DNA from 4 places in the Kocuria salsicia genome. Region 1 is predicted to be linked to each of the others. Evidence: riboswitches for the same ligand, from Rfam matches in the RefSeq annotation. Region 1 holds a riboswitch; each other region holds the start of a gene.
What was found. Region 1 has a riboswitch for S-adenosylmethionine ahead of ABD264_RS05640 (hypothetical protein). Riboswitches for the same ligand answer to the same signal wherever they lie in the genome.
Positions count from the first base shown of each region.

Region 2: another riboswitch for S-adenosylmethionine. It lies ahead of ABD264_RS02140 (MFS transporter); the one in region 1 lies ahead of ABD264_RS05640 (hypothetical protein).
Region 3: another riboswitch for S-adenosylmethionine. It lies ahead of ABD264_RS10275 (MetQ/NlpA family ABC transporter substrate-binding protein); the one in region 1 lies ahead of ABD264_RS05640 (hypothetical protein).
Region 4: another riboswitch for S-adenosylmethionine. It lies ahead of ABD264_RS09495 (AMP-binding protein); the one in region 1 lies ahead of ABD264_RS05640 (hypothetical protein).

Region 1 covers NZ_BAAARF010000005.1:41,324-43,517, forward strand. Annotated here, with positions in the region: gene ABD264_RS05635 (hypothetical protein) at 1-411, opposite strand, end outside; gene ABD264_RS05640 (hypothetical protein) at 943-1,302, opposite strand; SAM riboswitch class IV at 1,314-1,429, opposite strand; gene pgm (phosphoglucomutase (alpha-D-glucose-1,6-bisphosphate-dependent)) at 1,584-2,194, opposite strand, start outside.
Region 2 covers NZ_BAAARF010000003.1:471,934-474,127, forward strand. Annotated here, with positions in the region: gene ABD264_RS02135 (NAD(P)-dependent oxidoreductase) at 1-570, shown strand, start outside; SAM riboswitch class IV at 847-965, shown strand; gene ABD264_RS02140 (MFS transporter) at 1,011-2,194, shown strand, end outside.
Region 3 covers NZ_BAAARF010000012.1:77,639-79,832, reverse strand. Annotated here, with positions in the region: gene dxr (1-deoxy-D-xylulose-5-phosphate reductoisomerase) at 1-641, shown strand, start outside; SAM riboswitch class IV at 693-807, shown strand; gene ABD264_RS10275 (MetQ/NlpA family ABC transporter substrate-binding protein) at 902-1,786, shown strand; gene ABD264_RS10270 (methionine ABC transporter ATP-binding protein) at 1,783-2,194, shown strand, end outside.
Region 4 covers NZ_BAAARF010000010.1:85,438-87,631, reverse strand. Annotated here, with positions in the region: gene ABD264_RS09495 (AMP-binding protein) at 1-1,022, opposite strand, end outside; SAM riboswitch class I at 1,016-1,109, opposite strand; gene ABD264_RS09490 (hypothetical protein) at 1,301-1,594, shown strand; gene ABD264_RS09485 (hypothetical protein) at 1,638-2,194, shown strand, end outside.

The DNA of each region.
Region 1 (2,194 bases):
CAGCTCGATCACCGCCTCGGCGGCGTCCGGACGGGAGTCCGAGGCCAGGGCGATGACCTTGTCCCCGTGCCGCCGCCACAGATTGCGGCTGGTGCGTGTCATGGCGGCCAGGGTCTGCTCCGGCTCGCGAGTGAGATCCACCCACCGCGTGTACGCGGGCTGGATGTCCCGCGGGGCCGGCCGTGCTTCGAGCCGGTGCAGACCCGCGGCGATCGCGGGTGTCGTGGCGTTCTGCCGCTGCACGGCGGCCGCGAAGGCCGTGCCCACCGGGGACGGCACCTGTGGCTCCACCCGCAACCACGCCACCGAGTGCTCTCGCGCCGCCGAGCGCAGTTCGCGCACCGCGTCGGGCAGAAGCTCGGGGTGCGCCAGGGCCGGGCCCGTACGGGGTGTACCAGACCACCCCGGCACGGGAGCGCTCCTCGACGACGAGGGCGTGCCACCCGGCGCAGTCAAGGGTCTGAGCGCGTCGCGAGAGACCGGTCAGGAAGTGCTGCCAGGGCTCGGCCTGCAGCACGCTGGACGGGCCGAGGCCTGTCAGGGGTCCGGTTGGGCGTGGGCGTGCCTCATGCGGGGTGCTCATCCTTGAGCGTCTGCCCCCGCTGCAAGGGAGCGACCTGGGGCCGCGGAGGTCGATCCTCCTCAGATAGCCAACCTCACCGACCCGCAACATCACCCGTGCGGCGTGTTCCCGTGCGATGGCGGCGTTTCCTCCGCCGCACGCCAGAGAATCGTGTCTCCGCACTGCCCCTCCCCAGGAGGACTGCCAGCTGGGACGGCGGACGCCCGGCCGCATCCGAGGGACGCACCGTCGGGGTGAGCTGAGCGGAACGGCCGGTGGGTCGCGCCTGCGGCGCGCACCACCGGCCGTCCAGCCGTGGGGAGGAACCGGCACGGAATCAGCCGGGCCAGCAGTGTCCTCCCCGTCTCACGGCCGGGAGATCACTGCTCCCGGACCACCGCCGGGTGCAGCAGGGCGCGCCGACCCGGCGTGCTCTGCACACTGGCGAGCGACGTCCCGGGGTCGAACGAGGCCGCAGCCCCGCGCTGCAGCGTGTGGAACCGTTCCAGCAGGGCGGGGTCGTGGCACCACCACGTGCGGGTCTCGCCGTCCGGGAACGTGGCCTGCACCGTGTTCCCGTGCGGGGGGTCCAGCTCCACCCGGACCCACCGGTCCCGGTTCTCGGAAGCCAGGCGGGCCTGGATGTAGTGTGCGTTGTGCCCCGGGTGGTAGCTCCGGCAGGCGGAACCGTCCTCCGGGTGGATGCACGGGTGTTCGGGGGTGTGAACGGAGACGCTCATGATGGTGACCTTTCGCAGTCTTCCGCGCGGCGGGTGCCGGGCGGCGGATCTTCCTCCGGGGGCACCGGGTGCGAACAACCGGTTGCCAGCCGACCAGCCGGAGGGCTGATGGTCGGGCTTCTTGATCCGGGGACATCACAGCACAGTGCTCAGACAGGCACAAGCGTCGGTGCTGTCCGACGACAAAGAGGGGCCGCCGAGTGGCACGGGAGGGAGCACCCCGTACCGCTCAGCGGCCCCTGGACAGCCTGCCAGCGCGGGACGTGCCCGCACCGCGGCACTCAGCCGATCACCGAGTCCACCAGCGCCTTCGCCTCCTGCTGGACCTGCTTCAGGTGCTCCTCGCCCTTGAAGGACTCCGCGTAGATCTTGTAGACGTCCTCCGTGCCGGAGGGGCGGGCCGCGAACCAGGCGTTCTCCGTGGTGACCTTCAGTCCGCCGATCGCCGCGCCGTTGCCGGGTGCCTCTGTGAGCTTGGCGGTGATGCGCTCACCGGCCAGGGTGTCCGCGGTGACCTGCTCGGGGGACAGCTTCTTGAGCGCGGCCTTCTGCTCGCGGTTCGCCGGGGCGTCAATGCGCTGGTAGACGGGGTCGCCGAACTGCTCGGTGAGCTCGCGGTAGCGCTGAGAAGGCGTCTTGCCGGTGCGCGCGGTGATCTCCGCAGCGAGCAGGGCCATGATGATGCCGTCCTTGTCCGTGGTCCACGCGGAGCCGTCCAGCCGCAGGAAGGACGCACCGGCGGACTCCTCGCCGCCGAAGCCGACGGAGCCGTCCAGCAGACCGGGGACAAACCACTTGAAGCCCACGGGCACCTCGTCCAGGCGCCGCCCCAGGGACTCGGCCACGCGGTCGATGATGGAGGAGGAGACCAGGGTCTTGCCCACCCCGGCGT
Region 2 (2,194 bases), on a different contig from region 1:
GTCACCGCCTGGAGCAGGAACGCCCCCGAGCACCCGGTGGCGGGCGTCGAGTACCGCACGGGCGACGTCGCCGACCCCACCGTGGTGGCCGCAGCCCTGGAGGGCACGGACGTGGTGCTCACCGCCCTGTCCCCGCGCGGCACGCTGGCCGGAGAGGGCGTGATGCGCGCCGTCGAGAAGGGCATTGCGGAGCAGGCCATGGCCCGGGGCATCCGCTTCGGAATGGTCGGCGGGGCTGGCTCCCTGCGGGTCAGCGAGGGCGGCCCGAAGGTCTACGACGCCCCGGACTTCAACCCTGAGTGGCGCCGGGACTCCGTGGAGGTCGAGACCGTGATGACAGACCTGGCCGAGACCCCCGAGTCCTTCGACTGGTTCGTGATCTCCCCCGCCGGAGAGTTCGGCGCGTGGAACCCCGGCGAGCACACCGGTTCCTACCGCACGAGCAGCGAGGTGCTGCTCACCGACGAGTCGGGGCGTTCGGTGATCTCCGGGGCGGACTTCGGGGAGGCGTTCCTCGACGAGGTGGAGCGCCCGGCGCACCACCGCGAGCGCTTCGGGGTGGCCTACTGAGCGGTTGACGACTGCGCGCGGCCCGTAGCCGGCGCGGGGGGGTGAGTGGTGGGTGGAGCGCCGGAGGGCCGCGTAGCGAGGCAACCCGGCTTCTCCAGCACCCGGCCGCACACCGTTCCCACCTCTCCTGCGTCCTCGGTGCCCCCGGGGCCCAGTGCCCCAGACCCTTGCAGCCCTGCTGCACCCACCGTGCCCCGATCCGTGCCACACGGCGTCATGTGCGGCGGGTTCCGGGTTGTCCGCCCCGCGGCGGGTGTGGTTGTGTGGTGGTACAGGAATCACGAGTTCCGGCCCAACAGCCCTGGCTGGCCGGACGGCAACCCTCTGACGCTGTCGTGGGGTGCCCCAGGTGATGATTCGGCCCGTGACCACACCGGTGCGGGCAAGGACGGCGTCCGGTTCCCCTGCGCTTCGTGACGCCCCGGTCTGAAGGACTGTTCATGGGCCACGCCGCATCCGGCCGCACCGACGAGACTCTTCTGCCCCGCCCCGCGGGCACCGTTACAACAAGTGGCGGGCACGACGACGCCGCGCGCACCGCCGCTGCCGAGGCGCAGCTCCCCGGTGCCACCCCCAGCACACCTCACGGCACCGCCCCAGGCCTGTCTCCCGCTGCTGCTTCTAGCGGCCTGCGGGCCGCGGGCGCAGCGGTGCGCTCGAAGAAGCGGGTGCTGGCGGCGTCGTTCGTGGGCACGACCATCGAGTGGTACGACTTCTACCTCTACGGGGCGGCGGCCGCCCTGGTGTTCAACCACTATTTCTTCCCGCAGGGCTCGGGCGTGGGAGCGGTGATCGCCTCGTTCGCGACCTTCGCGATCGCGTTCTTCTTCCGTCCCCTGGGCGGGATCATCGCGGGCCATCTGGGGGACCGGATCGGGCGCAAGGCGCTGCTCGTGGCGTCCTTGCTGACCATGGGGCTGGCGACCACGGCGATCGGTCTGCTGCCCGGTTTTGGGCGGATCGGCTGGGCCGCGGTGGTGCTGCTGGTGGCCTGCCGGATCCTGCAGGGGCTCTCCGCGGGGATGGAGTGGGGTGGTTCGGCCGTGCTGTCGGTGGAGCACGCCCCCTCCGGGCTGCGGGGGCTGTTCGGCTCGTTCACGCAGGTCGGCTCGGCGGCGGGGATGCTGCTGTCCACCGCGTTCTTCGCCGTGGTGCAGGCCGTGACCACGCCGGAGCAGTTCCAGGCGTGGGGCTGGCGCGTGCCGTTCGTGTTCTCGGCGGTGCTCGTGGTGATCGGGCTGGTCATCCGCGCCGGTGTCACGGATGCCGAGGAGTTCCGCGAGGTCAGGGCGGAGGAGAAGCGCGCCGTCTCCCCCGTGCGCGAGGTACTGCGCGAATACCCGCGCGGTGTGCTCGTGTGCGTGGGGCAGCGCATGGTCCAGCCGGCGATCTTCTCGGTCCTCACCGTCTACACGCTCACCTACGTGACCCAGCACCGCGGTCAGAGCCAGTGGGTCATGGTCTCCATCCTGATCGCGGCGGCCGTGGGGATCGTGGGCGGACCCTTGTGGGGATGGCTCTCGGACCGTGTGGGCCGCCGCCGGATCTCCGGGATCGCGGCCGCACTGGTCGGCGTGTTCGTGTGGCCCTACTTCCTCTTCCTGGACCACGGCCCACTGGCCCT
Region 3 (2,194 bases), on a different contig from region 1:
CCTCCGGCGGTCCGTTCCGCGGGATGACGCGCGCGCAGCTGGCGGAGGTGACCCCCGAGCAGGCGCTGCGCCACCCCACGTGGGACATGGGCGTGATGGTGACCACCAACTCCGCGACCATGGTGAACAAGGCCCTGGAGGTGCTGGAGGCGAGCCTGCTCTTTGACGTGCCGCTGGAGCGGATCGACGTCACCGTCCACCCGCAGTCCGTGGTGCACTCCATGGTCCAGTTCGTGGACGGCTCCACCCTCGCGCAGGTCTCGCCGCCGGACATGCGCCTTCCCATCGCGCTCGGCCTCGGCTGGCCCCACCGTGTGCCGGGCGCGGCCGCCGCGTGCGACTGGACGCGGGCGGCCGAGTGGACCTTCGAGCCGCTGGACCCGGTGGCGTTCCCCGCCGTGGAGCTCATGAAGAGCGCGGGAACCACCGGCGGCACGGCACCGGCGGTGTTCAACGCGGCCAACGAGCAGGCCGTCCACGCCTTCCACCGCTCGCAGCTGGGTTTCACGGAGATCGTGGACATGGTCGAGTGGGTGCTGGGGGAGCACGACGTCGTCGCGCAGCCGGGTCTCGAGGACGTCCTGGCCGCCGAGCAGTGGGCCCGCCGTGTCGCGGACGAGCGCATTGCGGGGCGCCGTTGAGGTCCCGGGGCGTCACGGTTCGTCACACGTCGCGTGCTACGATTCTGTGCGGATGACGAGATCCGGCGCGTAGCTCTGGCTGGCCGGACGGCAACCCTCTCCCGTAGCGGGGTGCCCCAGATGACCATCCGGCCGCGATTCGATGCGATCACGGCAAGTGCGGTTTTTCTCTGAAATGGCACATGCCTGATCTGCACCCTCCGTCCAGTGCGGGACCGTTTGCGCGGCGCAACCACTCCCGACCCTGGAAAGGCACGATCATGCGAACCAAGCGTCTGATTCCCCTCGTTCTGGCCACCACCCTGGGCCTCTCCCTGACCGCGTGCGGTGGCGGGTCCGACAACACGGACCCGGCCGCGGACGGCAAGATCACCATCGGCATCGTGGGGGCCACGCCGGTGCAGGACGCCCTCAAGGAAGTGGCCGCCGAGAACGACGTCACCGTGGAGTTCGTGGACTTCAGCGACTACAGCCAGCCGAACCCCGCGCTGAAGAGCGGCGACATCGACATGAACTGGTTCCAGCACATCGCGTACCTCGCGGACTACAACAACAACTCCGGGGACACCATCACCCCGGTGGGCTCCACCTCCATCTTCCCGCTGGGGCTGTACTCCAAGACGCTGAAGTCCGTTGACGACTTCAAGCAGGGGGACGAGATCGCGGTTCCCAACGACTCGATCAACCTCTCCCGCTCGCTGAACCTGCTCAAGCAGCAGGGTCTGGTGAGCTTCACGAAGGACACGATCGCCCCCACCGAGCAGGACGTGGATACGGACAAGTCCAAGATCAAGGTGCGCCCGGTCTCTGCGGAGCAGACCGTGCTCTCGATGGACTCCGTGGCCGCCTCCGTGGTGAACAACGACTTCCTCGACCGTGCCAATCTCGAGCCCAAGTCCGCGCTGGCCCAGGACGACCCCACGGCGGACAGCGCCAAGGTGTACGACAACATCTTCGCGTCCACCGAGGCCAACGCGGACGACGAGACCCTGAAGAAGGTCGCCGGGTTCTACTACGACGACAAGGTCCAGGAGGCCGAGAAGAAGGAGACCAAGGGCACCGCGGTCCCCACCAAGGTGGACCAGCAGGAGCTCAAGGACCTCCTCACGCGCTACTCCCAGGACCTGAAGGACCAGACCAAGTGAGTGCAGCCCCCGCCGCCGGGGACACCCTGGTCAGCTTCCGCGACGTCAGCAAGGTCTTCACCACCGGGCCCAAGCGACGCCCCCGTGAGGTCACCGCCGTGGACGGTGTGACCCTGGACGTCAAGCGCGGGGAGATCTTCGCCGTGATCGGCTACTCGGGCGCGGGAAAGTCCACCCTGGTGCGGCTGATCAACGGTTTGGAGACCACCACGTCCGGCACCCTGGAGGTCGGTGGCCAGCAGGTCAGCGGCCGGTCGGAGACCCAGCTCGCCTCCGTGCGCCACAACATCGGGATGATCTTCCAGCAGTTCAACCTGTTCACCTCGCGCACCGTGGCCGGGAACATCGAGTACCCGCTGCGCCGGGCGGGGTGGAAGCCCGAGGAGCGCCGGGCACGTGTCACGGAGC
Region 4 (2,194 bases), on a different contig from region 1:
ACCTTGGCGGGGTCGTTCACCGTGGCCAACTCGTCCGGGCGCAGCACACCGTGGGCGTCCGGGGCATCCGGGAGCAGGTCGAACAACAAGGCGTGCGTGTACGCGGTCTGCACCAGGTACCCGCCCATCGTGTGCACCAGGCCCTTGGGCTTGCCCGTGGTGCCGGACGTGTAAATGATGAACAACGGCGTTTCCGCGTCGAAGAACTCGGGCTCGTGGACGTCCGGCACGTCCGCCGTGAGTTCGTGCCACCACACGTCACGGCCGGGGGTCCACGGCACGCCGTCCTGGTCCTTGGACCGTTGTCCGCGTGTGCCGCGCGGCAGGTCCGAGCGTCCCGGGCGGGAGGTGCGGCGCACCACCACCACGTGCTCGATGTCGTTCTTGCCGCCGCACGCCTGGTCCGCGTTCGCCTTCACGGGGACGACGACGCCGCGCCGGTTCTGCCCGTCCGTGGTCACCAAAACCTTGGCACCGGTGTCCTCCACGCGGAACTTCAACGCCTCCGCGGAGAACCCGCCGAACACCAGCGAATGGATTGCGCCGATGCGCGCGCACGCGAGCGTGATGATCACGGTCTCCGGAATCACCGGGAGGTAGATGACCACGCGATCACCCTTGACCACGCCCAGTTTCAGCAGGGCGTTGGCGGCCCGGGAGACCTCGCGCTGCAGGTCCGCGTACGTGTATTGCGCGCGGTCGCCCGGCTCGCCCTCGAAATACAGCGCCACGTGGTTGCCGCGGCCCGCCGCAACGTGCCGGTCCACGCAGTTGTAGGACACGTTGAGCGTGCCGCCCTCGAACCACGCGATGTCCGGGACGCTGTACACCGGGCCGCCGGATTCGTCCGCGCCGATCCGCCGCGGCTTGTCGAAGCGGTGGGTGGTGTGCCACGGCTGTGCCCAGTCCAGGCGGTTGGCCTGGTCGTCCCAGAACTGTTCTCGAGCGGCGTCGGAGATCAACGCGGGATTGGGCGTGGGGGAACAAGGGTCTGAGAAAGAAGAAATCTCGATCAACTCCATCGTTCCTGGCATTAGCACCTCGCACCACGTGGGTGCTGGTTGCTGCGACGTCGACGAGCCAGGTCTCTCGGCCGCTCCGGATGGGAACCGTTCCATTGAACGCGGCGGGTGGGCGCGGCGGCAAATCCACACCCCTTAGCCATTCGGCATCACGTCCATCGGCCGACCGGATATCCGGTCGGCCGATGGATCGTGGGCTTCCACACAGCAGGATACGAAGTAGCTGATCCGAGAACCAACTCAACCGATGCAAGACCCACTCGCTGAAAGGAAGATCAATGTCTACCGTAACCTCCACCTCCGCACCTGTCACCACCTCCAAGGCCCGCAGCGCCGCTCCGGCCATGTTCGGTGGTGCCGCCGTAGCCATGCTCGTGGCGCTGTTCTCCGCCACCTACACCCTGGGGATTTCCTCCGGCCTGGCCACGAACCTCTACTTCGCGCTCAACGCGCTCTCCTGGGCAGCTCTGGCTGCCAGCGTGGTCGCGTCGTTCGGTTTGGGCACCGCGCTCGCGGGCACCATCTACGGCCTGGCCAAGAAATGGGCCCTCAAGCAGTTCGTCCAGTGGTGATTCAACCGCTCACTGCACCCTGATTGTCTCCGAGGAGGACCAGATGAACGGGTCAACCACCCACAGCCGTGGACCGGCCGCAGTTGCAGCGGTCCTCCTCGGAGCCAAGGGCAGCTACGTCAATGACTTCCGACGCCGCGTGCACCGCACCCGTGGTGTCCTGAGCAGTCTGGGCCTGCCCGTGAGTTCCGGAGCGGTACGCGCGTTCATGATCCTGGGCACGGCATTGGCCGTGGCCGTGATGCTCGTGGGCATCGTGTGGAGGCCGCCCAGGGCCGGACTGCGGAGCATGGGCATCCCGTTGGACGCCCCGGACCTGGTGACCCTCGTGAGCGCTCTCGCAACCGCGGGCCTGATCCTCGCCCGGCGTCGGCACTCCGCCACCCATGCCACATGGGCCGGTGTCAGCCCCGACGTGGAGATCGGCTTGCGGTGTGGGCCCTTAGGCGTGGACCTGGGCTTGGCTCTGATGCTCGCGGTGCAGAACTTACGCTGGCACGAGCCCCACAATCTGCTGGCGGCTACCGCACTCATGGGCACCGTGGTGCTCGCGGTTCTACCTACCCGCTCCCTTCTGCTAAACGCTGCCGGCGCCGGGAG